2 regions of the Pseudoalteromonas sp. NZS100_1 genome follow, and region 1 is predicted to be linked to the other one. Evidence: riboswitches for the same ligand, from Rfam matches in the RefSeq annotation. Region 1 holds a riboswitch; the other holds the start of a gene.
The links. Region 1 has a riboswitch for lysine ahead of lysC (lysine-sensitive aspartokinase 3). Riboswitches for the same ligand answer to the same signal wherever they lie in the genome.
Positions count from the first base shown of each region.

Region 2: linked by a shared signal. The riboswitch ahead of dapA (4-hydroxy-tetrahydrodipicolinate synthase) and the one ahead of lysC (lysine-sensitive aspartokinase 3) in region 1 are both predicted to bind lysine.

Region 1 covers NZ_JADYXN010000024.1:48,174-64,893, reverse strand. The annotation lists gene I6F66_RS15330 (ATPase) at 1-599, opposite strand, end outside; gene I6F66_RS15325 (hypothetical protein) at 596-1,144, opposite strand; gene I6F66_RS15320 (hypothetical protein) at 1,148-2,419, opposite strand; gene nhaD (sodium:proton antiporter NhaD) at 2,642-3,889, shown strand; lysine riboswitch at 3,991-4,163, shown strand; gene lysC (lysine-sensitive aspartokinase 3) at 4,239-5,642, shown strand; gene I6F66_RS15305 (4'-phosphopantetheinyl transferase superfamily protein) at 5,731-6,489, opposite strand; gene I6F66_RS15300 (sodium-dependent transporter) at 6,631-7,953, shown strand; gene I6F66_RS15295 (2-hydroxyacid dehydrogenase) at 8,047-9,027, opposite strand; gene I6F66_RS15290 (glutathione peroxidase) at 9,126-9,698, opposite strand; gene I6F66_RS15285 (NAD(P)-dependent oxidoreductase) at 9,821-10,702, shown strand; gene sbcB (exodeoxyribonuclease I) at 11,221-12,666, opposite strand; gene I6F66_RS15275 (deoxycytidylate deaminase) at 13,370-15,031, opposite strand; partial or broken gene I6F66_RS15270 (S24 family peptidase) at 15,160-15,401, opposite strand; partial or broken gene I6F66_RS15265 (alpha/beta fold hydrolase) at 15,525-16,337, shown strand; gene I6F66_RS15260 (hypothetical protein) at 16,527-16,720, shown strand, end outside.
Region 2 covers NZ_JADYXN010000009.1:87,883-104,602, reverse strand. The annotation lists gene I6F66_RS08515 (succinylglutamate desuccinylase/aspartoacylase family protein) at 1-1,068, opposite strand, end outside; gene I6F66_RS08510 (PLP-dependent decarboxylase) at 1,074-2,279, opposite strand; gene I6F66_RS08505 (2,3,4,5-tetrahydropyridine-2,6-dicarboxylate N-succinyltransferase) at 2,279-3,019, opposite strand; gene dapA (4-hydroxy-tetrahydrodipicolinate synthase) at 3,035-3,919, opposite strand; lysine riboswitch at 4,110-4,309, opposite strand; gene I6F66_RS08495 (DNA-3-methyladenine glycosylase I) at 4,502-5,197, shown strand; gene I6F66_RS08490 (YdiU family protein) at 5,209-6,618, shown strand; gene I6F66_RS08485 (OmpA family protein) at 7,015-8,076, shown strand; gene acnB (bifunctional aconitate hydratase 2/2-methylisocitrate dehydratase) at 8,369-10,966, shown strand; gene I6F66_RS08475 (2OG-Fe dioxygenase family protein) at 11,167-11,799, shown strand; gene I6F66_RS08470 (cysteine desulfurase-like protein) at 11,809-13,044, shown strand; gene I6F66_RS08465 (2OG-Fe(II) oxygenase) at 13,064-13,768, opposite strand; gene I6F66_RS08460 (thioesterase family protein) at 13,802-14,200, shown strand; gene I6F66_RS08455 (aldose epimerase family protein) at 14,400-15,374, shown strand; gene I6F66_RS08450 (TonB-dependent receptor) at 15,562-16,720, shown strand, end outside.

The DNA of each region.
Region 1 (16,720 bases):
TTTACATCGCTTGCGCCTAATTTATGTAAGTTAAGAATGCGGCGGAATATTTCTTTATAAATAGAGGAGTCTTGCACATTATTAAGCGGAATCATTTTTAAGTTAATGTCGCCGTCAAAAGGCGTTGCACCGCCAGTCAATAGCGCGTTTAGCTCTTGTGCTTTGAGCTCAATAGGGTTGTAGTTAAGCGATTTTAAATGGTTGAACAGCTTGGTAAATTTAATAATTGTTTTACCTTGCGTGTACTGCTCTAAATCAAGCTTTCCTTGATAACAAAAGTATTGATGCGCGTAACCGGCAATTTTACCAAGCCCGGCAACGCCAATCACTACCGAGCCATGAGGCAAGTTAGCTTCTAGTAAAATGTACGACTGATCGGATGAAAAATAAAACTTACGGGTTTCATCTAAGTCGTGTCCATCCCATTCGGTTAAGCGTAAATCGTTAATAAGCGGAAACTGCAGGGCGTTAATAACCGAACTTTTACCTGTGTTATTTGGCGCGCAAATAGAGCTGCTTTTATCAAGCGGGATCACACATTTTGCATAGCCTGCGGTGTTAAGTAGGGCGAGTTTACTCAGTCCGTATAGATTTTTCATTCCTCGTCCTCTGTAATGTAGGTTTCTTCGTTTACTTCCATTAATGCATCTATATAGCGGTGAATCGGCGCTTGTAGCATAAAGCCGCCTTCTACTTCGCGGGCTAAACCTAAGCGCACCATGCGCAGGTATACGTCTTTACGCAGGTCCGATCCCGAAAATATCTCAAGCTGATCAAACAAGTGTTTGTTAATTTGCACCAGCGTTTGCATAAGCTCTAAATCGTTTACTTCGTCAAACAATGCGCGCATTGGGTCTTTACCCGTATTGGCGTAGTGTTCAATTAAAATGTAAATAGTGAGCGCGATAGCGCGAGATATCTTGCCCATATTTGGCGTGCTTTCGTCGCTACCAAAATAATAAAAGCCACGGCTGTCGCGTTTTAAATCGTTGCCTAGGGCTGTAAATAAGGCGCTGTAGCTTTCTATGTGTTGGTCAAGCTCTTGCCACATTACGTTGTCTTGCTCGCAAATGTGATAACCCGCTACTAATTTTTTATTAATGGCTTGTAGATGGGTTAGCTCGTCTAAGTTTATGTGTGTCATGGTTTATTTACCTGCCTTTGAATCTGGCTGAGGCTCTGAATTAAATGGATATAAAGAAAAGTGCTGACCGGCAATTTTTACGCGGGCTTTTTCATCGCTTTGAATTATTTTAATATCGCTGTCGCTGACTAATTTTTGATACAAAAATAGCATTTCGTCGGCATCGAGATTTGGGTAGCTTTCGTCTAAAAATTGCAGCAAGGGTTGCGGCTTTTTGCGTTTTTTATTAAAGCGCTTAGCAAAGCTGGTTTTAACATCGTTGTAGTCAGGAATATTAGGCGTAACAAATGCAGGCACGTCTTGTTGGTCAGGCAATTGGTATTCTTCGTGTTCAAATTCAACCAAGCTTGCCATGTAAGCCACAATATGGCGTTGCTGACCAAGCGAATATCGCTGTGCGTCGCTCACAAAGTGTGGCTGTACAGCACTTAGCATGTTGTCTACGCCATTTTTACGCACCAGCCCAAGTACTTTGGCTGCTTGGCGAGTAATTAAGTTATTACGGCGAAGCTCTTCGCGCAGCGGCATAAGCATATCAGCACTTTTACGTAAGCTTTCTCTGCCCACTAAATGCATTTCGAGTATACGGGTACGTAATTGCTCCAACATGCGTTTATCGTTGTAGGCTTTACCCGAGCGTTCAATATGAATAATTTGCTTACTTATTTGCTCTTCAATGAGGGTAAAACACGCATGAAATTCACCGCGAATATCAACCATTTCAAGCATGGGCTCTATGTATTCGTCAAACGCTTCTATTACCGCTTTATAACGCTTTTGCAGCGATTGCACCGCATTATTAGATTTAGCTTGTTCAACAATATTTAAAATGGCGTTTTCGTTATGCGAGTAGAGCTTCATTATTTTACGCACCCGATCATCCATAATGCGGCTAAAGCGGCGTAAGTCGTCAAAGTCTTCTATTTCGCCAGCGTTATCTAGGCGGTTACCTAAACGTGCCAAATCGTCGACTAATACGCTAATTTCTTGCGCTAAACCTAAATGTTCTTCTTGCAGTAAAAAAGTAGCAAAATCGGCAATGGCACGATTTATCTCAAGCTGTGAAGATTTAGCCAGTGGAATTAAAATATCTTGGTTTAACAAGCGATTTGTTTCTTTATAAATACGCTCGTTTGACCACGTAGGCTGTTTTTGTTTAATGGCGTTTTGTACGTCTTTCAGGCTAAAGTCAGCCATTTTAAAACGTTTAAATAATAGCTCTAATACACCCCAATGTTCGGTTATGGTGTTTAGTAGCTTTTTAGCTGGGATCATAAGAGGTTACAACATCCTAGTATTTTATTATTGAGTATTCTGTTCATACTCATTATTACGTATTTTTAATTAACCTTGTCTGTATATAGTATTCGTTTTTAAGACCATTTAATAATAGTTTTTGCATAGAGGCAGTGCTAAAATTCGCGCCGAAAATAGGCACATGAAATGGAATGTTATTTGTGTGTTCTTTAAAACTATATCAAAGGTTGTTTAACTACCATGGTTTCCTCGATTATTCTAACCCTGATAGCGATTGCTTTTTTACTGATCGTTATAGAAGATATAATCCATGTCAATAAAGCTAAAACCACGCTGTTTTTTGGTACGCTTTGCTGGATTCTTCTTTTTATATACCCTCTACACGGGCAAAGCCCCGATACGATTCAACACCTCCTAAACGAAAATATTTTAGAAATTGCCTCTCTATGGTTATTTTTAATGGCTGCAATGACCTTTGTCGCTTATTTAAATTCAAAGGGGTTTATAGAAAATATTGTGCATCGTGTTATGCCAAAAAGTATTAGCGAAAAAAAGCTGATGTTTTTGGTGGGTGGTTTTGCATTTTTGTTTTCGTCGATTTCAGACAACGTAACAGCTACGCTTATATCGCTTGCGGTTGTTATGTCGTTAAAACTTGAACCTAAAAAACTCATTAAATACGCCACGCTTATTGTGTTTGGGGTTAACTCAGGCGGGGTATCGTTAATAACCGGTGACGTAACCACACTGATGATATTTTTAGATGGCAAAGTAACCATAGCTCATTTATTGCTGCTTATAGCGCCAGCACTTGCAAGCGTTATGCTGTTAGCTGCGCTACTGTCTATCGGTATGAAAGGGCGAGTTGAATTTGCCGGTGCGGGTAAAACCCGCATTGAAAAAACCGACATTACCATTGCTGTTATATTTTTATCTACCGTAATTAGCACACTTACGCTTAGCGTAATTTACAGCGTACCGCCTTTACTCACCTTTTTGTTTGGCTTATCAGTTATGTTTTTAGTGGCGCAATTTTTAATGCGCAAAAAAGACATTAATAAAGACATAATCGATTTTGTTCGCGATATAGAATACGACACATTATTGTTTTTTGTAGGTGTACTTTTACTTGTAGGCGCACTTAAAGAAATTGGTATGTTGAGTAAATTTACCGACCTATACACGGTAATGGCGCCAGAGTACGCAAACTACTTAATGGGCATATTATCAGCAGGGGTCGATAACGTACCACTTACTGCTGCATTATTAAAAGCCGATATAGTAATGAGTCAACAACATTGGTTGTCGTTTACTTATGCAACGGGCGTGGGCGGTTCAATGCTTATCATTGGCTCTGCTGCGGGTATTATTGCCATGAGTAAAGTTAAAGCGCTTACCTTTATGAGCTACTTGCGTTTATCGCTGCATTTATTAATTTGTTACACGGTTGGATATGCAGGCTCTTATTACATGGGCAGTTTTATTTAACTCATAAATTATTAAATGCTTGACAGCTAGACGTCTAAACGATAACTTTCAAAGCCCCGCTACTTAGTGGGGTTTTGTTTTATTAGCCACTGGTTAATAAAGCATTCAGAAGAGGTGCGATACTTAGGTACTTAATGTTAGGCGACGAAAGCCGATGATCATTAAGGAGGGAAGTACTCGCCGAGGAAAATAATGGTACGTCGTCATTATTTTTCGGTTTATGGGGCTGAATCCTCAAAACTGTCACCAATATAGGTGGAGAGCTTCTGGCAGTGGACTTATCTTCAAGCATTCCTTTGCCAAGTTCTTCTTGTTTTATTGCGATTTGGATATCGCGAAAGGAGACTAAATGACTACCCAATCAGCGCCACAAACAGTGCCTCAAACAGAGTTAAGCGCAAAGTCAGATTACATCGTTGCCAAATTTGGCGGAACAAGTGTTGCAAATTTTGAAGCGATGAGTCGCTGTAGCGAAATTATTGTTGCAGATAAAAGCGTACGTATTGTTGCCGTGAGCGCTAGCGCCGGCGTAACTAACCACTTAGTTGCACTGTGCAAACCAAGTATTACCTCAAGTGAGCGCCAAGAGCACATAAACGGTGTGCTTGCTATTCAACAAACTATTTTAGATGAGTTATCGCTTGATGCCGATTTAGCAGTTGGCTTTAACGAAACTCTAAAAGCATTTCAAACATTGGCTCAAGAGTCACTAATAACCGATAAACAACACGATGAGCTACTTAGCTTTGGTGAGCGTTTATCGTCGTATTTGTTTGCTCAGGTGCTGCGTTTAAATGGCTTAAACGCCGATCGATTTGATGTACGCAAGGTGCTTAAAACCGACAGCCAATTTGGCAAAGCAACGCCCAATGTTGCAGCCACAGCGCAAGCCGCTAAAGAACATTTAATCCCGTTATTAGACACTCAAGTAATTGTGACTCAGGGCTTTGTTGGCAGCGACGAATATGGCCAAACAACAACGCTTGGACGTGGTGGTTCAGACTACAGCGCGGCATTATTAGCGGAAGCAATTAACGCTAAAAGCGTGCATATTTGGACTGACGTAGTGGGCATTTTTAGCACCGACCCGCGTTTGTGCGCAAAAGCGACGCCTATTGCACGTTTAAGTTTTGACGAAGCCGCCGAAATGGCGACCTTTGGCGCAAAAGTATTACACCCAGCAACTATTTTACCAGCAAGCCGTAGTCACATTAACGTATTTGTGGGTTCTAGTCGCGAGCCTGAGCGTGGCGGTACGTGGATTGAGCGCGAAAAGTCGCAGCAACCAGGTATACGCGCAGTAACGCAACGTAAAAACCAAATATTGCTTACGCTTAAAAGCCCAGAAATGCTACTAGCAAGCGGCTTTTTAGCACGCGTATTTACACTATTAAGTGAATACAATATATCGGTCGATTTGGTAACCACATCAGAAATCAGCGTAGCTATAACCCTTGATAACGCGCAAAACGCCTCGCGCCCAGAGCTCGATCAAGAATGCCTAGATAAGCTTGCAGAATTTTGCCATGTTTCGGTAGAAAACAACCTAACATTGGTGGCACTTATTGGCTCTGAGATTCAATTACGCCAACACGAAATGAACTTAATGAGTGTACTAAAAGACTTTAACATTCGATTAATTTGCCACGGTGCTAGTAAGCACAACCTGTGCTTTTTAGTAGAGCAAACTGAGTCAGATAGCGTAGTACAGTCTATTCATAGCCGTTTATTAGAAAACGATTTTGCTGCTTAAATAATTTTACTATTAAGAAGCGGTTATTCAGGAAAGCGATTTATTAAAGTTACCTAGTAAAATCAGTTAATAAAGTTACTTAACAAAATTACTTAACAAAGTCGGTCAATAAAAAGCATCGCCAGTCGGTGCTTTTTTTATGCACCACACTTACATCAAAACAAACATTGCTGTCACTGCTATCAACTACAGTAACGCGATTACTGCTAGCACTCAGCTTTGCACTATTTAATTCGTCAAACACATTGGGGCTAAGTAGTTTTGCAATAGGGCGGCTGGTGGCTTTAGCAAGTGATTCTTTTAATGTCCAAATTCTAAAAAACGTATCTGCTTGGGCTTGGGTATTAGTGGGCTCGGTAATAAGTGAAATTTCATCTTGATGATAAAAATGCTTAGCGAGCTTTTCAAACGGGCGCTTTAGGCTTATTTTTTCAATATCAAAACCAAACTCGCTTTTATCAAAATTTAGCGCGACCCCAACTAAACCATGCGAATGCGAAATACAGGTATTAATAACATCACTACTCACATGTATTTGCAGCTTTGAGCTTTCCTCGTCAAATTCTGTACTCATTTTATTAAGGGCTATGTGCGCATGTTGCGGCTGCGTTATTTTAATAAGGTGTTTTAACAATAACCGCGTCGCTAAATACTCTTGCTTAGCTTGAGGGCTTTTGCGACGGTTTATAATGGTTAACTCAAATAGGCTTAAGCAATCGGGCAAATTAAAGTCACTAAGCTCAAGTGTTTTAGCATTAAATAATAAAATACTGTTACTCGCTAAAGACAAATTTGCCAATTGAGTTGAAGTAATACTCAAGGTGTTTTTAAAATAGTGTTCAGTCATAAAAGCCCTAAAGCAAAAGAAGTCGCTGATATTGTGAGCGGTTAGTGCCACTAATAAAGGCTGGGTACAATTTTATTACTCAGCTGGCATGAAATATGGTTTAATTCACAACAATCAAAATAATAACAGATTTGTAGATGTATGGCACAAGTGCGTGATGGGTTTCAAAGCCGACTTGGTTTTGTTTTAGCCGCTGCTGGCGCAGCAGTGGGTTTGGGTAATATTTGGGGTTTTCCTACGCAAGCGGCCAACCATGGCGGCGGTGCATTTTTACTGGTTTACTTTATTGTTATATTTTTACTTGCGCTCCCTGCGCTGTATACCGAACTTTATTTAGGTCACAAAGCACAAGCTAATCCTGTAAAAGCATTGGGCGATGCATGGCAAAACACTAACCGTAAAGTTGGTGCTGCGGCAGGTTATATTGGCCTTGCAGGCGCAGTTGTTATGCTAAGTTTTTATTCAATAGTAGCTGGGTGGATGCTCTCGTACGCTATTGAACCCATAACAACCTTTTTTGGTTTTACAGGCGCAAGCGAGTTTTTACATAGTGACTCAGTGCTGCGTAATTTTGTATTTACGCCGCTTATGCTTATTTTAACTGCCAGTATTATTTTAAAAGGGGTTAAATCGGGAATAGAAACCTGGTCGCGCCGTTTAATGCCACTGCTACTCGTATTGCTTGTTGGTTTAATTGCCTACATTGCTACACTTGATGGCGCAAGCGAAGGCTTTGCCGCGTATTTAATTCCTGATTTTAGCCAAATACTCGACCCTAATTTAATTATTGCCGCAATGGGGCAAGCGTTCTTTTCGCTCTCACTAGGTGTGGGTTGTATGATGATTTACGGATCGTATTTACAACCAGATGCTAATTTACCAAAGCTCACCGCAGGTGTTGCTTTACTTGATACCAGTGTCGCTTTTTTAGCAGGATTACTCATTATTCCTGCTATTTATGTAGCGCAGCATAACGGCGTTGAAGTATTTAGTGGCGGAAAGCTTATTGGCGAAGGGCAACTTATTTTTGCTATTTTACCTGCGCTATTTAGCACCATGGGCGAAATTGGCTTATTAGTTGGTTTATTGTTTTTTGTATTAATGTCTATCGCATCGGTTACGTCAACTATATCGACCACCGAAATTCCGGTCGCGTTTTTAGTCGAAAACCATAACGTTAGCCGCACCAAAGCAACATGGGCAGTTAGCGCCGTTGTACTTGTGTGTGCAAGCGCCATTATATTAAATTTTGATTGGTTATTTGGCTTAGTCATTATGCTATTTACCCAATACCAATTACCGCTTATGGGCTTGTTTTACTTTATTACGGTAGGTTGGATGTGGCAGCGTGGTAATAAATTACATCAAGCAACAACAGGCGTACATTACTGGTTTGCTCAGTATATTCGTTTTGTTTGCCCAATATTAATGACCTTGGTATTTGCAAACGTCGCGTTTGGCTAAGCTCTATTTAAAGTGAATTTTTAAACAAAAAAGCGAATAGGGCTCACCTTATTCGCTTTTTTTGTACCTGTTATTTAGGTATAGCCAAGAACTTTATAAAACCTCATTAGTTAGAGGCTTACCTTCATTTACTTCCAGCGCGTTAAGTAGGGTTGTATTTGCTATTTCGGTGAGTGCTTCTTGGGTAAAAAAGCCCTGATGCCCCGTTACTAAAACATTTTTAAAGCTCACTAAACGCGAAAATATATCGTCTTGGTTTATTTCGTCGCTATGATTTTTAAAAAATAGCTCCGACTCTTGCTCGTATACGTCGAGCCCCAAGTAGCCTAGTTTTTTAGTTTTAAGCGCGCTAATACACGCGTTACTATCAAGCAGTGCGCCTCGTGAGGTATTAATAAGCATAACGCCGGTTTTCATTTTGCTAAACGCCTCGTCATTTATTAAATGATGAGTTTGCTCGGTAAGTGGGCAATGCAAAGAAATCACATCGCTTTGGCTAAGCAAGGTGTTTATATCGGTAATAGTATAATTGCCAGGTTGTGCGTAGGGGTCGCACACTAATACTTTAGCGCCAAAGCCATTTAAAATGTTACACAGCGCAAGGCCAATTTTACCGCAGCCCACAATACCCACGGTTTTATTGTGCAAGTTAAAACCGAGTAATCCGTTTAAATCAAAATTATCTTCGCGAACGCGGTTATACGCTTTATGGGTTTTACGGCTAAGCGTTAGCATAAGTGCTATGCAGTGCTCAGCTACTGCTTCTGGGCTGTATGCTGGTACGCGTAATACCTTTAATTTATGTGCTTTTGCTGCAGGTAAATCAACGTTATTAAACCCTGCACAACGCAGCAAAATAGTGTTTATGCCTTGGCTTGCCAGTTGCTCAATAACAGCGGCGTTTACGGTGTCGTTAACAAACACGCATATGGCATCAAACCCGCTTGCTAAAATAGCGGTTTGTTCGCTCAGAGCTTGCTCAAAATACGTTATTTTTATATCGCACTGATCGCGTGTACTTTGTTCAAAAAAAGGCAGTTCGTACTTTTGAGTACTAAAAAAAGCAATGTTCATGGTAATAGCCTCGACGCTTAAGGAGTATTATTTATTACTAATACAATAAACTACTTTATAAACCTGTGCTTTAGTAGTACGCATTTTATTGATTTAAATTAAGCCTTAAGCGGAGCCTTACTTGAGGTAAACAAAGGTATTTTTGAAGATGCCTTTTTACCATCTTTAGCTGCGCTTAACTTTGCGGCTTGCAGTAAGTTGCTTTCTATTACTTGTATAAGTGTTTCGGGCTTAGTGCGCGGAGCATAACGTGCAACAAGTTGCCCTTGTGAGTTAATTAAAAACTTAGTGAAATTCCACTTAATAGCACGGTTTTGCGAAATACCCCGCGTATGCGACTTTAAATAATTAAACAACGGGTGTGTTTCTGGCCCGTTTACCATTACCTTACCAAATACCTCAAACGACACATTAAATTGCTCTTGGTAAAAGTCTTTAATGGCTAAGTTATCAAGCGGCTCATTTTGACCAAACTGGTTACATGGAAACGCAAGCACAGTAAAACCATGGCCTTTGTATTGCTGATAGAGCTTTTCGAGCGCGTTTAATTGCACCGAAAAATTACACTTACACGCTGTATTAACAATAAGTACGGTTTTTCCCTGTAACTGACTAAGAGAAAAATTTTCGCTGTTATAAAGTGGTGCATTAAATTGATAAATACTGTCCATAGGTTACCTACTTACCTTTCCCGCTTAAGGAAATTTTATAAAGATTTTCATTCGCTTTTTTATCGACCGGTTGACATAATCGAGGTCTAGTTTCTAAGTTATCAGTTTAATAGGTCATTTTTATGTCAATGAAAGTCGCATTTATAGGTTTAGGCGTAATGGGTTACCCAATGGCGGGGCATTTAGCAAAAGCAGGGCACAGCGTATGCGTTTATAACCGTACTCAAGCTAAAGCACAGGCGTGGACTGCAGAACATTCAGGAAGCTTTGCACCAACCCCGCGCGAAGCTGCTAGCAATGCCGACATCGTATTTATGTGTGTTGGTAACGATGACGATTTACGCTCAGTGGTCTACGGCGATGACGGCGTATTAGCTGGCATGTTACCGCACACTATTTTGGTTGATCACACCACAACCTCTGCCGAAGTAGCCCGCGAAGTTGCAGCAAAAGCGGCATTACAAAATATCGACTTTATAGATGCTCCCGTATCGGGCGGACAAGCTGGCGCCGAAAATGGCGTATTAACGGTTATGGCGGGTGGCAGTGAAGCTGTATTTGCTAAAGTGCAGCCAGTTATGGCGGCGTTTAGTCGTTTTAGCCAACTGTTAGGCGGCGTTGGCTCGGGACAACTTTGTAAAATGGTTAATCAAATTTGTATTGCTGGTGTAGTGCAAGGTTTAGCCGAAGGCTTACATTTTGCCAAGCAAGCTGGGCTTGATGGTGAAAAAGTTATAGAAACCATTTCTAAAGGTGCAGCCGGTTCGTGGCAAATGGAAAACCGCTACAAAACAATGTGGGCAGGTGAATATGAGTTTGGTTTTGCCGTAGATTGGATGCGTAAAGATTTAGGCATTGCACTCGATGAAGCTAAAAACAACGGCGCAACACTGCCAATGACCGCAACGGTCGATCAATATTACGCCGACGTACAAGCACTCGGCGGCGGCAGATACGACACCTCAAGCTTACTAGCACGTATAGAAGCACTGCATAAAAAGTAACGCTGTAGACGCGAAGCTTGCTTGCGTGACGGGCAAAGCCCGTAAAGTAATTTATTCACAAAGAGGTTTAGAGGCGCTGCGCTTTTAGAGGCAGTAATAAGTCTAAAGCGGTTGTTGTTTTTATGTCTTCTCATTTACTCCTCATTCGCTTCTCTTTGTGAATAGAGTTTTATTTAAGTAATTAAAAGCGGTGCTTTTCACGTGAGCAAGCTCTACGTTTACCCCAAAGTGTAGATTTATGATTGTTTTTGGAGACGCGAAGCTTGCTTGCGTGATGGGCAAAGTCCGTAAAGTGACTTATTCACAAAGAGGTTATGAGGCGCTGCGCTTTTAGAGGAAGTAATAGATCTAAAGCGGTTGTCGTTTTTATGTCTTCTCATTTACTTCTCATTCGTTTCTTTTTGTGAAATAGATTTTGCTTTGTTTGTAGGGGTACAGATATTTATAAACAAAAACGCGACACTTTATTGCTAAAGTGTCGCGTTTTTAATGCGTTATATAAACAAAATTAGAGCAAATTACATGCTTTGTGCGTAGTTATATAGCGCCTTTAAAATTGTAAGATTTTTTTCGCTGTCGTCATGTTCATGCGCTAAATTTTCAAGGGTGATCATAAAATCTTGCGCGTTAATCGACGGTTGATCTTCCCCGTGCATTAGCTTGTTTTGGCAATACTGGCGCCATTGGTCAAGCTCTTGCTGGTTTAGCGTTTCAGGCCAGTTACGGGCGCGGTATCTAAACAACAATGTATTAAACTTTTTATCTTCAAAGTCTAACTTCAACCCAGCCAATTCATCTGGTTTTGCATCACGAATAATCGCAAACTTAGCTTTATCGGCATGGCTTGTAAACCCATCGTAAAGTAAGTAGTCAACGTTAGTGGTTGCGCTGTAATCGCCTTGCTCGTTAAACACTTCCGTTACTTTATCGCGAAGGTCGGTATTGGCTTTTAAAATAGCTAAGTTAGCTAAGCACTGCTCGCGGTCAATTCCCAAACGGGCGGCATTTTCAGGCAATAACGTTTTAGCTGGGGCTAAAATAGGGCACTTGTTTAAATGCACTAGTTTTAAGCCAACAGGTAAATCGCCCTCGGCCAAATCTAAGCGTTTGGTGTATAAACGTTTGCGTAACTCTTCAACATTTAAATCAATAAGTACTTGCGGGCTTTGGGTTAAATCAAAACAAATAACCGCATTTTTATTTACCGGATGAAAGCTCATTGGTGCAACCCAGCTTGTACAGCCTTGTGTTGCAGGTATGCGCGACGTGGTATGCACCAGCGGCGTCATATTAAATACATCAACCAATTCAGCGAGTGCTTTTTTGCCACGGAGTCCAAAAAAGAAGTTATACAGCTTTGGTTGTTTTTCTTTTATTAATTTAGCCAGTGCAATAGTGGCGGTTACATCGCTTAGCGCATCGTGCGCTGCGGCGTGTTCAATACCATTGGCTACCGTTAAATGCTCTAGCTTAAAGCTTGGGCTGCCATCTTCTTTTAACGGCCATTCAATGCCTTCAGGGCGCAGTGCGTAACAAGCACGTACTAAATCAATAATATCCCAGCGGCTATTGTTATTTTTGTATTCACGCTCGTATGGGTCGTAAAAGTTACGGTAAAAGCTATAACGGCTTACTTCGTCATCAAACCGAATACTGTTATAACCGGCAACACAGGTGTTTGGCACACTAAATTCGGCATGAATTTTTGCTATAAACTCAGCCTCAACCAAGCCTTTTTTCATCGCCACTTGTGGCGTAATACCTGTAATTAAACATGCCTCAGGGTGAGGCAAGTAATCCGCTTGCGGCTTACAATATTCAATAAGCGGCTCGCCAATAATATTTAAATCAAGATCGGTACGAATACCCGCAAACTGGCTCGGCTTATCCTTTTGAGGGCTTGCTCCCCAAGTCTCGTAGTCGTGCCAATAGATTGTTGCTTGATTTTGCTCTTGATATGCCATTTGAAAACCCTGAGTAGTTAACTTAAAAACGCCTAAATACGCGCCAAGTTACTAAAATAATGAATTATTTAGATTATGGCATATGGGCGAGGGAGTTTATAGGTTTGGGAGATAAATGATGTTTTAGTTGAGTTTACTGATAATAGTATCGTAGTGCTTTGTACCATCTTTTTTTTCAACACAACACTTACTAAATACAAGAGTTGTATCGAAAACTAAATATTCTAAATAGTGGTCTAGTTATCAGTTAAATAATTCAACTCATCTTTATAAGGCAGTAAAGGTTCATACAACTGATGGTATGCTTTGCCGACAGCCCCTCTGAATTGAATTAGTTTAGGCGAATTTAATCCTATGGATATAATGTGTTGAATAGCCAGACTTGGGTATGGATCAATAAATATAATTTCGAGGGCGTTCAAAATTCACGGTTAGGCCCTTGATCATTAACAAGGTACTATTCAAGCTTAGCCTAAAGCGCTGACTCGGTTAGCTGTTTGATAAGTGATGTTAGTACACCACCTTTAACATTAAGTTTTTACCTGATTGAAGTGCCTTAATAGCATCTTTGAAGTTGAATTGATTTGTCATGTGTCATTCCTTTTTTATCAGTTTGCTGAAATGACACAGATTTTTGAACACTATCCTAGAAAAAATTTAATATGACTTACTAAAACTCTTTGAACTAGGGTAATTAAAAACGCTATTCAATCATTGCATTTAATTCATCTTTATATGCTGCAATTGGTGTATAAAGCTTATGAAAAGCTCTTCCAATGGCACCATTAAATAGAACCATTTGAGGCTGCATTTCTTGTTTACCAGAAGTTAAAATATGACTGAGTGAGATACCTGGATATGGGTCTATATAGTAAATTCTTTTCATTCCAAGCTGATATGCTTTTTTTGCACAGAGTTCACATGGGCTTGCAGTTGTAAATAAAAAGCCACCATTAATTCCACTACCTCCATCTTTAGACATCTGAAGAAATGCATTTTCTTCTGCATGTAATGAGCGTGTGTGTACTTGGTTTTTATCTCCCTTAATTTGGTTGTATTCCGACTTAAAGCAATAAGAAAGGTTATAACCTTTCTTATTTACTTTTATTAATTTTTGATGCTTGCCTTTCATGTGATTTCTAAACTCAGTATCTTGCAATTCGAAGGGGCTGTATGCCTCTAAATCTTCTCTATTTTCAAGGTTATCGACTGATCTTAGATTACAAGGAACTTGGCCGTATGGGGCATCATTCCAACCAACGGCTTTAATTGAGAAGTTATTCATTGTCACAACGGCACCAACTTGGCGAGAAAGACAACCCGAATTTAACTTTGATGCATATGCGATTTGCATGCATCTTTCTTCCGGTGTTGGTGTAATTAAACCTGGTTTCTGTGCAAGTGATACGAGCTTTATCAATTGGTTTGTTAATATCTGAAAAGTATCCGAATCACCATTTTGAGCATTACTGTCAATGTATACATCTGCTTTCTGTAAACAGCCTGGAATATCCTGATCGGTAAAGCTTTTCCTATCTCTTAAGTCGAGGCTTGCATATTCTACTTTATCAATCTCACTGATACTTTCATCAGAAAAGCCTTTCTCTTTTAAGCGTGATTTTCTTACTTCTTCATCACAAGATACTGCTAGTAGATAAAAGGCAGAAAAGCGTTCTTGAAAATAACTAGCTTCGAGAGGGTTCCTAATTGCATCAATTGTAATGTAGGTGCTTTGCTGATTCTCTTTATTTTCTTCATGTAGCTTATTAATAATATACTTTATGTTTTGAGCGATTGTGAAAAATTTACCTTTCACCATGTTACTTTTAGATACACAGCCAGACCTACGAGCGTTGCGCCCTAATGCTTGATAGAGTTTAACAAATGTTTCGTTATCCAATTGCTCCCTAATAGACTTTGTAAGTTCCTCAAGGTGATTTACAAAGAAATCTGATTTAGATAATTTACTTTTATTTTCTTTTAATTTTATTTGAAGAGATAAAAAGAACGTAATATCACTATTTCTTATAGAGTCTTGAGTTGATAGAAAAGTTTTGATTTCTTCTTCAGTTAAATTGTCTAGCAACAAATATGTCAGTATTGAACTAACTCTTAAGTGGATAAAAGGGTGCCAATTTTTTTGATAGAACTTATTAAGTATTTTTTCTTTTCTTTGGAGGTTATTCTCCGCAGTTGGTTCTGAAAATAAGCTATGCTTCAGTTCAGCCTTATCTGTTGATAATATTTTTGCGGTTGATGTACATCCGCTGCCAGTTCTGCCTGTTAAGCCTATTATTATGAAATCTTCATTTTTGCTGTGCAGTTTTTCTAGTGCGGATGTTAGGTATTCATTAGAGTTACTCATGCTTTTTCTCACCATTCTTGTGATTATTAATTGTAATTTTATTTACTTTAATCTAACAGCTTCGTTGCTGGTATTGTATCGCGTAGAGATAGATAATCCCTTAACTATTACATCCGCATTATCTCCTTTTAAAGTGATTTACCAGTAAAAATAACTTTTCCAACCAACGTACAATTACCATTAATTGGTATCAATTGCTCTGGCCAATGGCTTTTAGGAATTTGTGGCCGTTTTCGATAATTAGCTGTTTAAATGTCGCTTGGTTGTCGTCTAGGTGGGCTACTACGTATGAGCTGTAGATGTATTCGGCTTCAGGGTCTACAAAAATCAAATCACCCTCATCAAACTTTGGCCTCAGATTCACACCTTTAGCAAAATGCCACCCGCGAAGCAGCACATGATTAAATTCAATTGTACCTAATATTACTAGAAACCATACATGAAAATGCTTAATATTGTAAAATTATTTCAATAAAACTTCCTATTTATAACAATGAAATCATTAATAAAAGTTATTATTTATTGCTCACTTTTCATCTCACATAGTGCTTTAGCTGGACTGGCTAAAGTTCAAGTAAATGGCTTTGACGTTGAATACGAGCTAGCTGGTAAAGGTAAACATACTATTTTACTTGAAGCGGGCGGCTCTGCTGGTTTAAGTGATTGGGACCCGGTTTTTGAATCACTTACCAAGCACGGTAAAGTTATACGGTATTCTCGTATTGGTAATGGTGGTTCTACGTAAATAAAGAAAAACTATAGCTCAGAAGAATATGCAGCTGAGGCTGTATTATTACTCAAAACACTGAAAATAGAAGAGCCTGTTGTATATGTTGCGCATTCTTATGGTGCTTATATTGCGCGTGTATTTGCTGCGACATACCCTAATCAGATTAAGGCGTTGATGTTAATTGAGCCTGCATCAGAGCACGATGTAGATATTATGCGCGCGATTGATTTGCCACGCGCTGAAAAAGAAATTGCAGCAATAAAGCTCGACGATATGAAAAATGGAATGTCGAATCAGTATTTAGATTTTTGGGCAAAACGCCCGCTACCTAATTATCCACAAATTACTGATATACCCGTGACAGTAATTGCCTCAGTTAAAAAGTATAAAAAGCCATCTGTATTATTTTTTACCGACAAAGCGCGTGAAATGTGGGGCGACTTACATTCAAAGTGGGCTAATGCCTTTCCTCGAGGTGAAATAGTAATAACAAATAAGAGCTATCACTACCCGCAAAAAGATGAGCCAGAAATGGTTGTAGCCCAAGTAGTTAAGTTACTAGAACGCACTCAATAAGTTTAAGTTTCGTTGGTTGTTTTTATAAATACCAATTGCCGTAAATTAGTAATTTGGCATTAGACTAAAGTCTATAGGTTAGATTTATTCACTTATTAGGTTTGTTTTAATCGTTTGTCGGTTTTGTGTTAATTCTCTAAAGTTCAGTTGTCGGCAACAAGTACGACTTAACTAATCAGGAATATAATCATGAAACTTACTCTTATCAAAACTATCGCTCTTAGCTCACTACTTACATGTTCAGCTGCTGCAATGGCTGAGCAAAGTGATTACAAGTTAATGGTTATTGAAGCTGCAACAGCACCACAGCCACTTGAGCAATCATTTAATAGCTGTGCACTGAATGTTAAGTCAAAAAATTATGCTCAAGCCGAAGCAATTTG
Region 2 (16,720 bases), on a different contig from region 1:
ACTCGCCGAGGCAAAGTGCAAAATGGCAATTGCATCGCAATCGAGAGTAAGTGTTTGCAGTGGTTGCTCGCTTAAGTAGCGCTCCATTCGTAAAATATTAGCAATAGGCTCACCGGCTTTAATGTGCCCACCAAGTGGGGCTATGTATTCAACCATGCCGCCAATAGGGGCGTAATAAACAAAGTAGTCATCTAAATTACATGCATAGCGAGTGATATTAGCTGGCGTATGCGGTGCATTTTGTAAAACACCTTTGTGATTTAAGTAACTTAAAATGCTGTTAGCATCGTTTAGTGCTTCTTTTAAGTCTATTTTTTCTTGGCTGCCTAGCTCTACAGTAAATGCTTCTACAGGTATTGATAATTCACGACCTTGCTCGCTAAGTGCATCACTCAAATGCCACCATGGGCAAAAGTTAGCTTCATCCATAGCGCCGTCAAAATCACTAGGGATAAGCAATACATGTTCAATATTAAAGTAACGTGCGCTGTCGGTTGCATAGGTTGGGCAGTACAAATGCTTGCTTGAAATAGGACCTGTGTGCAAATCGAGTACTATATCAGCCTGATGAGCGAGCTTTTGTAAGTTAAGCGCAATGCGTTTACCTGTATTAAGTAAATAAGCAGGGCCGTTAAGTTTGCTGTCTACTTCGTCAATAAGCGCCTGTTTGAAGTTACTTTTTAATGTAGCGTCGTCATACTGGGTATGATTTTGTGCAAACTGTGCCACTAAATTTTTATTGTAGTGATACATGCGATTCCAATTAGTGCCCGTAATCGGATCGAACCTGCCAAGGGTAAACTCGCCAGATTTTTGATTACAACCAATCGGATTTGCATAAGGTACAAGGGTAATATCGCCACTAAGGTTAAGATGTTTTAATTGCTCAAGTAGCTGAAAAATAACAGCGTTGCCTTGTACTTCAGCGCCATGCATATTGGCCTGAACATAAACACTAGGCCCTGTGCCATCGCCTTTTAAACGATAAACAGGAATTGTAAGCGGTAAGCCGTTTGCAACTTCCCCTACTACAATGTTCTCTTGGCTGATGTGTGTTGTATTACTCATGCTTATTACCTTAAGTAGTGGCTGGCATTTTCGGCTTGGCGAACACAGGTAAGTTCACCGTTTTGCAATGTGTACTCGCCGGCGAGCTCATGGCATAAAAAATACGGCATACTTTCGGTAAAGCCGTAAGCACCGCATTGGCTAAATACTAGCCAGTCGTGCTCATTTAAATCGCTTGGTAAGTTATGTTCACCCAAGCAATCAAGCGCTGTACAAAGTGGGCCGTATAAAGTGACCGCTTGAGTTTTAGCACTGGATTCACGCAGTAACGCAGCAGGAAAATCTTGGCTGGTAACAGCAGGGCGTAATAAGTGGTTTATACCGCCGCTTAAAATGACTTGCTGTTGATTATAGTTTTGTTTGCGTTCTATTACTGGGTTTGCGTAATGACCACATTCGCCAACGGCATAGCGGCCCAGTTCCATCCATAGCTCTTCTACGCCCGCATCATTTTTAATTTTAGCGAGTGCAGCTATTAAGTCATCCCAATCAAGTGTTGTTTCGCTTTGTGTATAAGGAATACCTAAGCCGCCACCTAAATCGAGAATTTTAAGGCTAATATTTAAATCGCTGGCAAGTTGGCTAAGAGGTGCAATCATTTGTGACCACAAGTCGCTTAGTTTTTGCGTGCTAAGCATGTTGCCCCACTGAAAAATATGTAAGCCGTCAAACTTAAGTGCAGGGTAGTCGGTTACATTGAGTGCTTGCCACTCATCACAACCCAAACCAAACGGCGTAAGGCTGTCGCCGCCCAGTGGATTTTTTTCACCTTCAGGCCAGCGTAATTGCACTCGGAGTAATACTTGTAACTGCGTATTTTGTAGTTGCGCTTGTTGGTTTAACCAACGTACTTGATTGAGGCTTTCGGCTACGAATATACGTACTCCGCGCTCAATAAAGTGTTTAATTTGTTTAGGGCTTTTTGCAGGCCCTGTGTTGAGCACGCGCTGTGAGCTAATACCTTGTGCTAGCACTTGCTCAAGCTCACCTTTACTTGCTACGTCAAAATTAAAACCAGCGTTGTCTAAGCTTTGAATAATTTTAGACAGTGGATTTGCTTTTACCGCGTACCACAGTTTTACATCGGTTTGCGCAACTAAACGTGCAAGATGCGCGTTTAGTTGATCTAGGTCGTAAACAAAAAAAGGTGTATCAAGCTGTTGTGTAATTGTATTTACAGCAGTTTTGATAGGCGTGCTCAAAAAGCTCATTATCGTAAAACCTCTTCAAGTAATAATGATGCATCGCTTTTCTCGTCGCGGTATTTAACAATTAACGCACACGACATGCTTAGGCCTTGCTCGCGCGCCCATTCGTTTGACGCAGGGCGAGAGCCTGGTATTACAATGGCATATTCAGGAATAGGCTCGCCTTTATCTAGTTGTCGCTCGTTTACGCAGTCATACACCGGAATAGTCGCTGATAAACGCACGCCAGGGGCAAGTACTGCGCCTTTTTTAATGACTACGCCTTCAACAAGAATACAGCCAGCACCAATAAAGGCATCGTCTTCAACAACGACTGGGCTTGCACCAATTGGCTCAAGTACACCACCAAGCTGCACTGCAGCACTTAAATGTACGTTTTTACCTACTTGTGCACACGAGCCCACTAGTGCGTGGCTATCTACCATTGTGCCTTCGTCGATGTATGCACCAATGTTTACATACGCTGGTGGCATAATAATCGTGCCTTTAGCAACATAAGCACCACGGCGAACACTTGAACCACCCGGTACCATACGCACGCCATCTTCAGCACTAAACTCTTGCGGAGCTAGGTTATGCTTATCAACAAAACCACCTGTAAACTCAGTATTAGTGCCATTTTTGAAGGCTTCTAAAATGCCTTGTTTTACTTCTACGTTAGCTTGCCATTGGCCGCTTTCGTTTTGTGATGCTGCGCGTACTGCGCCCGATTCTAAATTATTTAATAGTTCTAACCAGCTCATTATAAAAACCTGTATTTAATGCCAAGATAAAATGGTGTTGTTTGCAGTTGTGATGCAATCGGTTTGAGTTAACTCAAGATGTGTTAAAGGTGGACGCAGTTGCGGGCTGCTTAAGCGACCTTGCAAATGCATCAGTACCTTTACGGGAATAGGGTTTGCGACAGCAAATAGGCTATTAATAGCGCTTGACCACTGGGCAAATAAATTAGGGTATTGACCGCTTAAACTACGGTTTACAAATTCATGGGTTTGCACCGGCCATGCGTTTGCAGCTACCGACACTAAACCTTTTGCGCCAGCTTGAGCAAAATAAGGCATCAGCGCATCGTCGCCACTAAAAATAGCTAAATTAGGCGCTGCTTGGCGATAAGCTTCAAACTGAGCAATGCTGCCGCTCGCTTCTTTTAGTGCCCATAAATTTTTATTATTTTGTAAGTTTTGAATTGTTGCCGTTGGAATGCTAACAGCACTTCGACCCGGTACGTTATAAAGCATACACGGGTGAACACTTGCATTAAGTAGGCTTTCAAACCAATGAGTTTGACCTATAGCGCCAGGCTTTGCATAAAGCGGTGAGCCAAGTAAAAAGCTATGAATTGGGAGTGTATTACAGTAGTTAACCCACTCAATTTGTTGCTTTAAGTTACTACCGCCCACAGCAACCATGAGTGGTACTGCTGGTTTTAGTTGGCATACGTGTTCAACAATGGCTTGTTGCTCTTTTAGCGTGAGTGCTAAACCTTCGCCCGTACTGCCAAGTAGTAAAATACCGTTATGTGCCGCTTCTTGATCGCTAACCAGTTTAGTTAACGTGTTGTAGTCAACATCGCCGTGTTGATCAAATGGCGTTACGAGCGCGGTCCACAATGAGTAGTCGTTTAAATTGAAGTTGTTGATCATCTCTCACGAACTTATAATTTGTACCAACTTTATTAAAAACGTGATCATTTTAGCGATAACTAATTTAATGCAATTGGTATTATTCGAAGAGTTAAAAAGCTTTATGGAAGGAGCCGCATTAACGTCGTTCGAACTAATAATTCGAAGAGCGAATGGGCTTAAAATAATAGGGCGCACGGCCTTAATATTTAAGACCAGAAGCTCTCCACCAAACTAATAAGCTGCTTTTATAAGCAGCTATTGGTGACAGTCGCTAGGGTTCAACCTAGTCGCCCGAAATAAACACCTCGCAAAAGTGGTTACTTCTCGGCGTTAATTCCCCTCACGTATGCTCACTGGAGTTTGCGCTCCTAACATACGCTACCTGAATAACGCACCTCTTCTAGCCCTTTACACCTGTTTGTAGAGTAAAAACTTACAAACCTGTGCAATTTAAATAGGGTAATTACGGCGATTAAAGCATTTTAGCCGTCTAGGTGTCAAGCGACTAAATGCATATTCATTCATCCATAATGGGAGTGGTTACGTATTGGGTGCTTTTCTCGTACACTAGCAATATAAGTAGTGAGGTATTTAATTAGTATGGAAAAATTTAGCGATATTTATAAGCGAGCGGTAGAGCGAAAAGGCTCCGAAAAAATGCTTAAGTTATTACTTGCAAAACCGCTATCTAAAAAACAACTAAGCACGTTAAGTGACGACGATTGGCTTGAGGAATTTACTCGAAAAGTATTTCAAAGCGGCTTTTATTGGTCAGTCATTAATAATAAGTGGCCAGGCTTTAGAGAGGTTTTTTGGAATTTTAGCGTTGATAAGTTATTAATGATGCCACCTGATATGCTGGAACAAAAAGCAACGGATGAGCGAATCGTTCGTAACTATAAAAAAGTAAAAACAATTACCGAAAATGCTTACATGATCCACGAAATAGCAGGGGAACATGGCAGTTTTAGCCAGTTTGTCGCTAATTGGCCAGCAGACGATATTATTGGTTTATGGGCGTATTTAAAAAAACATGGTTCGCGTTTAGGCGGAAATACAGGACCTTATGCGCTACGAGCACTTGGTAAAGATACTTTTTTACTATCACGCGATGTAGAGAATTACTTACGTGCTCATAAAATTATAGACGGCGGCTTACAAACTAAAAAATCACTGAGTGCTGCCCAAGCTTTTTTTAATGAAATGCAAAAGCAAAGCGGCTTAAGTATGCAAGAGTTAAGTTTAATTGTTGCTTATGGCGTTGGTGACAACCGTGTTGGTATAAGTCAGCAATAATAGGAATTACCATGAAATTAGTGCCAAGATACACAGACATTACGGAAAACTTTGCGATAGAAGATTTCCCTGCAAGTGTTGCCTCTCCTCAGTTATTGCTGTGGAACGAGAGCTTAGCAAAAGAGTTTAATATTAACGTTGCAGCTGATTTGCGTGCTAGCACTTTTAGCGGTAACGAGAAACAGGCGATTCCTGCGGTAGCACTTGGTTACTCTGGGCACCAATTTGGACATTTTTCACCACGTTTAGGCGATGGGCGAGCGCATTTATTGGGCGCTATTAATGATGATAAAAACCAGTTGTGGGATATTCAATTAAAAGGCTCTGGTGCTACTCCTTACTCAAGAGGGGGAGATGGACGTTGTGCTCTTGGTCCTGCTATTCGTGAATACGTAATGAGCGAGGCAATGCATGCACTAGGCATTAAAACCACACGCTGCTTAGCGGTTGTTGGTAGTGGTGAAACGGTTTATCGTAATCCACCACAAGCAGGCGCCATAGTGACTCGTTTAGCAACGAGCCATATTCGTGTTGGCTCGTTTCAATATTTAGCGACGCAAGGCGATGTTGAAGGACTTAAAAATTTAGCCGATTTAGCTATAGAGCGACACTACCCAGAAATAACCGATACAGGATCGCAGCGTTATTTAGCATTTTTAGGCGCTGTGATTAAAAACCAAGTTAAGCTAGTTGTGAGCTGGATGCGTGTTGGCTTTATTCATGGAGTAATGAATACCGATAATACGCTAGTAAGTGGAGAAACCATTGATTACGGCCCCTGCGCCATGATGAATAATTTTGATTTTGACACCGTGTTTAGCTCTATCGATAAACAAGGTCGTTATGCCTTTGGTAATCAACCTAATATAGCTAACTGGAACTGCGCACGCTTAGCTGAGAGCTTAATACCGCTTATTAGTGATGATGACGAGCAAGCTGTTTCGTTAATGACGCCATTTATTAATAGTTTTGCTGAGCAGTTTAATACTGAGTTTACGGCTATGTGGGAGAAAAAACTGGGCTTGAGTGCAAAAAATGCAAGCGGAAGTGAGTTAATTGCAGAGTTATTAACGCTATTAAAAGATAACCAGCTCGACTACACCAATACCTTTGATGCACTTACTGAATCCTTAAAGGGAGAAACAGTAGTACCAGAGTCGCTAATCAAATGGAGAGCTAAGTGGGTAAACTTAACTGACAATAATAGTTATGAAGTAATGAGAGCGGCAAATCCTCGTGTAATTCCTCGTAACCATATGATCGAAAAAATAATTGCAGAGTATAATGCTGCAGGGTCTAGTGAGTTACTAGAGCGCTTTATGAAAATAGTGGGAAATCCGTATTCTGATGATGAAAAGCTATCAGAGTTTCAGGCTGCACCGATAAATGATAATGATTACCAGACTTTTTGTGGTACTTAACTCTTAACTTTAAATATAACCACATGATTAAAAAGAGTCATTTTTTAATCAAACATGCGCATATATCTAGGGGAATGTTAATTCTGGTGGTATTATGCGCCGAATTAAAACCAAGCAATGTTTCTTTGCATTTACATTTATAAGTGCATTTAATTTAATTGCTCTTACATTCCTTGCTAAGTACTAATTTACAAAAAACTACTATATTTATTTTTCAATAAAGTTTTAATTTCGCCTATAGTAAGTGGATGTGTGTTGTGACTGGGCATAGAAAAAAGTTATAAACTTTATTTTTCGTTAAGTATTGATTAACAAAGGCTCAGTTAGTCTATATAAAACTGATTGAGCTAGTATCGATTAGCTACAATTTAAAATTGTTCAAATGGGAAGAAAACAATGAAATTAAAATCACTTACAATTGCAATCGCGTTGGCTGCAACTAGCGCATCTACATTCGCTGCTGATAAAGAAGAAGGTTTCTACATTGGCGCATTTGGCGACTACTATGACGCATCTTGGAAAAACATGCGTGCTCAAGCTGGTCTTGACGTAAATGAATCAACTGGCTGGGGTGTTGAAGCCGGTTACCGTTTCAGTGATTACTGGAGCGCACGTCTTGAATATGCAGATATGGATTTTAATGCTTTTGATAAAGTTGCTGGCAACCGCAACAGTATTGATGGCGAGCGTTACGGTATTGATGCTCTTTACCATTTAAATGGTGGTCCTTTCTACGGTCTTTTCGGTATTAAAGAAATGGACGTAGTAGATGACAACACATTCTTAAATGCAGGTGTTGGTTACCAACATTTCATTACAGATGGCTTATTTGTAAATGCTGAAACAGCTGTATACCAAGGTCTTGACCGTGGTTACACAGATGTAGGCGCTAAAATTGGTATTAACTACTTATTTGGCCAAAATTCAGCTCCTGTAGAGCCAGTTAAACCAGCTCCAGAGCCTAAGGTAATTGAAGTAGCTGTAGCTCCTACAGATAGCGACAACGACAACATTCCTGATGCAGATGATAAGTGTGCTAACACGCCTATGACTGATGCAGTTGATGGGACTGGTTGTACTTTATATGAAGATAAAGAAGTAACTGTAAGCTTATTAGTGACTTTCCCTAACAATGCTTCAGCAGTATCTACTCAGTACTTAAACGATATTGAAAAAGTATCTGCATTCTTAAAAGAGTACCCAGATACAACAGTACTTTTAGAAGGTCACACTTCTTCTGTAGGTAAAGCAACTTACAACAAATGGTTATCTAAAAAACGTGCTGATGCAGTAGCTAAGCAATTAGTTTCTGATGGCATTGCTAAAGACCGTATTACTACAGTTGGTTTAGGTGAAGAGCGTCTTAAAAATGATGCAAACACTAAAGCTGCAAACGCAGAGAACCGTCGTGTAGAAGCGCATATCAAAACTATCAAAAACGTTAAAGTTTTACGTTAATTAAATAGTTTGTAATAAAAACCCAGCCAAGTGCTGGGTTTTTTTATGCCTGTAATAAATTAATATTGGTTAATGGTAATGATTCTTACTTAACAAGTATTCATGAAAATAGTTTTTACTACAACCACTATTCATAGTATTTATAATCGGTATAATCAGTTGCGTAACTGGATGGATTTTCATCTATCCATAAAAGCTTTATAATTACGCGTTAGAATACTATAAGTATTGGGTAACTTATTTGCGCTTGAAGCGCTACCGGATACTTTCACGTCACCAAGAGGGCAATATTGTGCTACAAGAATATCGTAAACACGTAGAAGAACGTGCCGCGTTAGGTATCGTACCAGCGCCATTAGATGCTCAGCAAACTGCTGATCTTATTGAATTAATCAAAACTCCACCTGCAGGTGAAGAAGAATTCATTTTAGATTTGTTCATTCAGCGTATACCAGCAGGTGTTGATGATGCTGCTTACATTAAAGCGGGCTTCTTAGCAGCTGTAGCTAAAGGTGAAACTAATTCTCCACTTGTTTCTAAAGAAAAAGCGGCAGAATTATTAGGTACAATGTTGGGCGGTTACAATATCGCACCAATGATTGACCTACTTGATGACGAAACACTTGCACCAATCGTAGTTAAAGGCCTTTCAAATACATTACTTATGTTTGATGCGTTCTACGATGTAGAAGAAAAAGCAAAAGCAGGTAATACATTCGCTAAGCAAATTATTGAGTCTTGGGCAAATGCAGAATGGTTTACTAATAAACCAGCTGTTGCTGAAAAGATTTCAGTTACTGTATTTAAAGTAACTGGCGAAACAAATACTGATGACTTGTCTCCTGCACCAGATGCATGGTCTCGTCCAGATATCCCACTTCATGCTTTAGCAATGCTAAAAATTGAACGCGATGGTATTACACCTGATAAAGCGGGCGAAGTAGGTCCAATTACTCAGATTGAAGAATTAAAAACTAAAGGTTTACCACTTGCTTACGTAGGTGATGTTGTTGGTACGGGTTCTTCTCGTAAGTCTGCAACTAACTCTGTACTTTGGTTTATGGGCGATGATATCCCGTTTGTACCAAACAAGCGTGTTGGCGGTGTATGTTTAGGTAATAAAATTGCTCCAATCTTCTTCAACACAATGGAAGATTCAGGCGCATTACCAATCGAATTAAATGTTGATGAACTCAACATGGGCGAGCAAATCGACATTTATCCGTACGAAGGTGTTGTTAAGCAACATGGTACTGATAAAGTGATTTCTACTTTTGAGCTTAAATCTGATGTGATTTTAGATGAAGTTCGTGCTGGTGGTCGTATTCCACTAATTATCGGTCGTGGTTTAACTGATAAAGCGCGTACATCTCTTGGCTTAGGTGCAACTGATACATTTAAAGTACCAACAGCAACAGAAGTTTCTGATAAAGGCTTCACACTAGCGCAAAAAATGGTTGGTAAAGCATGTAACGTTGCAGGTATTCGCCCAGGTCAGTACTGTGAGCCTAAAATGACAACTGTTGGTTCGCAAGATACAACAGGTCCTATGACACGTGATGAACTTAAAGATCTAGCATGTTTAGGTTTCTCTGCAGATTTAACAATGCAGTCATTCTGTCATACATCAGCTTATCCTAAGCCTATCGATGTAAGCACTCACCATACGCTTCCTGATTTCATCATGAACCGTGGCGGTGTTTCACTTCGTCCAGGTGATGGTATTATTCACTCGTGGTTAAACCGTATGTTATTACCAGATACCGTAGGTACTGGTGGTGATTCACATACACGTTTCCCATTAGGTATTTCATTCCCAGCAGGTTCGGGTGCAGTAGCATTCGCAGCAGCAACCGGTGTTATGCCACTTGATATGCCTGAATCTATTTTGGTTCGTTTTAAAGGCGAAATGCAACCAGGTATCACTCTACGTGACCTTGTTCATGCAATCCCTTACTACGGTATCAAACAAGGTTTATTAACAGTTGAGAAAAAAGGTAAAATTAACGAATTCTCTGGTCGCGTACTAGAAATTGAAGGCGTTGAGCACCTAACTGTTGAGCAAGCGTTTGAATTATCAGATGCATCTGCAGAGCGTTCGGCAGCAGGTTGTACTGTTAAGTTATCTAAAGAGTCTATCTCTGAATACCTTGAGTCAAACATTGTTATGCTTAAGTGGATGATTTCTGAAGGTTACGGCGATGTACGTACGATTGAACGTCGTATTACTGCAATGCAAGATTGGTTAGCTAACCCAGAACTAATGGAAGCTGACGCTGATGCAGAGTACAAGCATATCGTTGAAATTGATTTAGCTGAGATTAAAGAACCTGTTCTTTGTGCTCCAAATGACCCAGATGATGCGCGTCTTCTTTCTGATGTTGCTGGCGAGAAAATTGATGAAGTATTCATCGGTTCTTGTATGACTAACATTGGTCACTTCCGTGCTGCTGGTAAGTTGCTTGATGGCTTTAAAGGTCAACTTCCGACTCAGCTTTGGGTTGCTCCACCTACTAAGATGGACAAAGACCAACTTACAGAAGAAGGTTACTATGGTATTTTTGGTCGTGTTGGCGCACGTATCGAAACTCCAGGTTGTTCACTATGTATGGGTAACCAAGCACGTGTTGCAGATAAAGCAACAGTTGTGTCTACCTCTACACGTAACTTCCCTAACCGTTTAGGTAATGGCGCAAACGTATTCTTAGCATCATCTGAGCTTGCTGCAATTGCTGCAATCATTGGTAAATTACCAACAGTTGCTGAGTACCAAGAGTATGCTGCGAAGATCAATGCAACGGCGTCAGATACATACCGTTACTTGAACTTCCACCGTATGCCTGCTTACACTAAAAAAGCAGACAACGTGATTATTCAACAAGCTGTATAATTTTTAGAGTTTGTTTAAAAACCCGCTTAGGCGGGTTTTTTATTGGCTAAAATAAATATTAGATAGTTCATGCTTCTTTTTTTATATTATTGTATTAAATCTAGTCTTAAGTTGCTTTTAAAGTAAGTAATCGCGCAAAAATTCCTATCAAAATGCATTAAAATCCTCATCAATATTCTCATTATTTTAGGCGAGATTTTATGACAGCATTAAACAACCAGAATTTACTGCAACTACGTTTTGTTAACCAAGCAAATATTGATTTGGTTAAGCCTTCTTTTGATAACCTGCCTGCAAATCCTTATGCAGATGGCGCCTTTCGTAAACGTCGTTACTCAGTAGTTAAAATGCAAGATGGTGAAATAAAGCTACAGCAAGCCAAAGCATTTGTTCAAGACGATTCAATTAATACTTTTCAAGGTAATGTAGAGCGTACTTACGAAAACCTAGAGCAAAGTTTACTTGAGTCAGAGGGCATGAAAAGCATTGTAAATGAGTTTCGCCAACTTACCGGTATTGATGAGCAGCGTGATATTGAAATTCATCAGTTCCGTATGCTTGCTATTAACAGTGATACGCCAGCAGCGCCAGAAGGCGTACATCAAGATGGTTTTGATCATGTATGTATATGCGGCGTTTCTCACGAGAACTTAGAAGGCGGCGAGCTACTTGTATACGAAAACAAGCAAGCTGAGCCTTGTTTTAAAATGGAAATAAAAGACGGCATGTTTGCATTAATAAATGACCGTCAAGTGTGGCATAACGCAACACCTATGAACAAAATTGATGCTAGCAAACCAGGTTACCTGGATTGTTTTGTATTAACGTCTTAAGGAATAAGCATGAACATAACGCAATTACGTGAGCAGTTTCCTGCATTAATGCAAAACGTTGATGGTAAATCGCCCGTATTTTTAGACGGACCAGGTGGCTCGCAAGTGCCAATATCGGTGCTTAATGCGATGACAGCTTATTTAGGTCATTATAATTCGAACTTAGGTGGCGCGTTTTTTTCAAGTGATAAAACGGTTGAGTTGATGGCGAATGCGCGTCAAGCCGCCGCTGATTTACTTAATGCACCTAGCTCACAACAAATTGTGTTTGGTCCAAACATGACCAGCCTTACGTTTAGTTTTAGCCGTGCTATTTCACGTGACTGGCAGGCTGGCGATGAAATAATTGTAACCAATGCTGATCACTTCTCAAACGTGTCGTCGTGGCAACAAGCAGCTGAAGATAAAGGCGTTAAAGTTAACACCGCACTTATTAACGAAGCTGATTGTAGCTTAGACATGGCGCAATTTGAGAGCTTATTAAACAGCAAGACTAAGCTTGTAGCGGTAACTTACGCTTCAAATACCACAGGTTCAATTAACAATATCAAACGTATAGTAGAGCTTGCTCACGCTGTAGGCGCACTTGTTTATGTTGATGCGGTACATTACGCACCACACGAACTAGTAGACGTACAAGCACTTGATTGCGACTTTTTAGCGTGTTCTGCGTATAAGTTTTTTGGTCCGCACTTAGGTATGGTTTACGGTAAAAAAGAGCATTTAGACGGGTTTACACCTTATAAAGTAGAACCCGCTAAAGACGTAGCGCCAGGACGCTGGGAAACCGGCACACAAAGCTTTGAAGCTATGGCTGGTTTTATTGCGGCAGTTGATTACATTGCAGCAATTAGCGAACTTGACGACAGCCATTCACGCCGCGAAAAGCTAAGTATTGCCTTTGCTAAAACTAAACAGCACGAAATGGCCCTTAGTGAGCACTTTTTAACGCGTTTGGTAAATTATCCGCGTATTAAATTATTTGGTATTGATGACTTTGATCGCTTAAACGAGCGCACACCTACTTTTGCTTTAACGTTTGAAGGGCTTGAGCCACGTGAAGTGTCTGAATTTTTAGGTAAGCAGCATATTTGCGTGTGGGATGGTAATTTTTACGCACAAGGTTTGTGTAAGCAATTAGGTGTGCTTGATAAAGGCGGTGTAGTGCGCATTGGTTGTATGCATTACAACACGATTGCTGAACTTGATAAGCTATTTGACTTATTTGATGAACTACTCGGTTAATCATGTAAGTTTTGGTGCGCTAACTCTTTGGCGCACCGTATATTTGTTCTGCGCGGTTAAACAGTACCCACGAGGTTAAAATATATTTATCGTTTGATACTGGCTTATTACCTCTATGAGTATGTGTAAAGTAGCCTGGGGCTATTACCATAGTGCCTTTTTTTGGGGCTATTTTGCGATTTTGATAATAGAACTCTGTTTCACCACCTTCTTCTACATCGTTTAAGTAAAACATAAATAACAACACGCGATGCAAAGCTTCATTGTGCTGTAGCTGCGGATAAACCTCACTGTGCCAGTAAGGGTAGCCACCTTTGTTTACTTCATATTTTTGCGCTTGAATATTACCGAGTCTAAAAATTTGCTGAACTAGCAAAGGTAATTGCGGTTTGCCTACTTCTTCAAAATTCTCTTGGGTTAAATCGACTACGTCACCTGTTTTTGGGTGATAGACCTTTAAACCAAATGCCCCAATCAGCATAAAAATATGCTCCTCAACATACTTAAAAACATGCTGTGCAGTCGTTTGTTGTATGTGTTTTAATTGTTGTGCATATTCGGGGTGATTGTTTAGGTGTAGGTCGTGGCTGTCTTTTTTCTTTAAGTCGACACCGCCCGATGTTACCCCTTGTTTTACATGCGGGCTTTGCGCAAATATGGTAATAAATTGATCGCAAAATTCATCGCTTAATGCGTTATCAACAACGCGTATAAAGTCCGTCATGGTTTACCTTTATATAATTATTATTGGATTTTTATGTTTATTGAAAAAGTGATGCCGCGCTTTAGCGAAACAGATGCACTCGGACACATTAACAATACCGTACTCCCAGTATGGTTTGAAGTCGCACGTGGACCTATTTTTAAGTTTTTTACGCCAGATTTAAATCCACACGATTGGAAATTGATTATCGCCAAAGTTGAAGTGTCGTTTGTAGGCGAATTATTTTATGGCCACGAAGTGACCGTAAAAACCTCTGTAGAGCATATAGGCACTAGCTCTTTTACGCTTAGGCAAGAAGCATGGCAACACGATAAATGCTGTGCAATAGGCAAAGCTGTGATGGTGAGGTACGATTTTATTGCTAAATCAAAGCAAGCGCTTAGCATTGACGAAAAAGCAGCGCTTAACGAGCATATTTACCAAAGCAGTTAACCTTACGAGGCTTATATTTTACATAAGCTCATACTGAGCTGGATTATTGTAAATATATGATGGCAGCTGTGATTTTTGTCGAGAAATTTTAACGTATTTAGATTGAGTTACAGGCTTCAGTTATATACTATTTATATTATATATTGTTGCGCCGTTATAACAGGAAATGTTAATTCGGTAATTTGATTGGAGAATACGTGTGACATCTATTGCCAATAACCAACCTTTACAAGTTATTCAGCTCAGTGATGGTCAAAATTTAACAGCTGAAATTTTGCCATTTGGCGCAATAATAAAAAGCATTAAATTTAAAAAACAAGAAATGACGCTTAGCGTCGATGATCCTCAATACTATCTTGAAAACCCATTTTATCTTGGCGGCACAGTAGGTCGATACGCTAATCGCATTGCAAAGGGGCGTTTTAACTTATCTGGTACGCAGTATCAACTAGAAGCAAATAACGGCCCTAATAGCCTGCACGGCGGCGTTAAAGGCTTTAATAAAGTACTGTGGCAAGTAACCAAACAAACTGAAAGTGAAGTTGAACTTTATTATTGCTCGCCCGACGGCGAACAAGGTTTCCCCGGTGAGTTGCAGGTTTGGCAAACGATTAGCGCTAAAAACGGCGAGCTTACTCTGCACTTTAAAGCGCTAACCAATAAAGAAACGCTCGTTAACTTTACTAACCATTGCTACTTTAATCTTGATGGCAGCGAATCAATTAATGAGCACCTTGTTCAAGTTAATGCCAATTACTATCTTCCTATTGATACAACTAGTATTCCACTTAATGAATCTGCATCAGTCACCGGTACCTGCTTTGACTTTACCAAGCCAGCTCAAGTTGGTAAGGCCTTAAGCGCTGTTCATCCTCAGTTAGAAGCTGGAAATGGCTTCGATCACTGCTATATTTTTAATGATGACAGCAGTTTAAAGACAATGGCTACATTAACCTCGCCACACACGAAGGTTAATTTAACGCTCAAAAGCACTCAGCCAGGTATGCAGTTATACACCGCTAACTTTGTAGGTGCGCCTTTTAAAGCACGACAAGCTTTGTGTTTTGAAGCGCAAAATTGGCCAGATGCGCCAAATCGTGAAAATTTTCCAAAAGCTAATTTATTGCCGGGAGAGGATTACGAACAGGTTATTATTTACTCTTTTTCTGAGTGAATACAGCATTCTAATGTTAATTTAAAGAAAATTAAAAGCAAAAATACAGTGATTAAATGCTATCCATAATGCAGGAAAAGGTTGCACTTTTTGCTGGTTTAAAGTATTTATAATATAAATAGTATTTGAAACTATATGCACTACCACAACGACACAACGACTACACACAATCAGGAGTTTTTAAAAAATGATAATTAACAATAAGTTATCGTTCAACAAGAAAACCGCGATCAGTATTGCTATCACAGGCATATTGGCAAGCGGAAACGTTGCAGCTCAAGGCGCTGAAGGCAATACGCCTACAGTAGTAAATGAAGATGTTGAAGTTATCGCAGTAACGGGTATCCGCAGCAGTTTACGTTCATCAATGTTAGATAAAAAAGCATCTAATGTTGTTACAGACGGGATTAAAGCAGAAGATCTTGGTAAATTTCCTGATTTAAACGTAGCAGAATCTCTGCAACGTATTACAGGTGTAGCAATTGACCGTAGTGGTGGTGAAGGCCAAGCGGTAACTATTCGTGGCTTTGGTCCACAATTTAATACTGTACTTGTTAATGGTCGTCAAATTGCGACAGACAGTGCAGGTCGTGAATTTAATTTTGATGTATTAGCAGCAGACCAAATCACCGGTGCTGATATTTATAAAAGTAATACAGCAACACTTCAAGAAGGCGGCATTGGTGGTACGGTTAACGTAACTACAGCACGTCCTTTTGACTTTGGTGGTTTACATATTTTAGGTTCAGTTAAAGGTATGTACGAAAGCCTTTCTGAAGAAGTATCTCCATCAACATCATTCTTAATAAGTAATACGTTTAACGATGATAAGTTAGGTGTGCTTTTTGCCATCACTAATCAACAACGTAAACTTCAAAATAACCAAATTTTAACGGCAGGTTGGCGCGGCGGCCAAACAATCTCTAATCCAACAGATGGTGTATTGTTTGAAAATGCCTACATTCCGCGTAACTGGGATCAAGTTGTTGATGAGCAAGACCGTGAACGTACAAACGCAAGTTTAGTATTGCAATACGCACCATCTGACGATGTTACGATTACTGTTGATGGTATGATTTCAAAATTTGAAGTTGATTCAACAGTACGCGATTTAGCCTCTTGGTTTGAACCAGACCGCGTAGGTAGCGCAACGATTGATCCAGAAACAGGCACTCTTTTAACTTTCTCTCAAGACGTTGGTTTGGGTGCGCCAAGTGGCGACCCTGCAAGTGACTTTGTATCACATACACGTAACTCACGTGATGTAACTAATAAAGCATTTGGTATTAACGTTGATTGGCAAGTAAATGATTCATTAAAAGCAAAATTTGATGTATCTCGTTCAA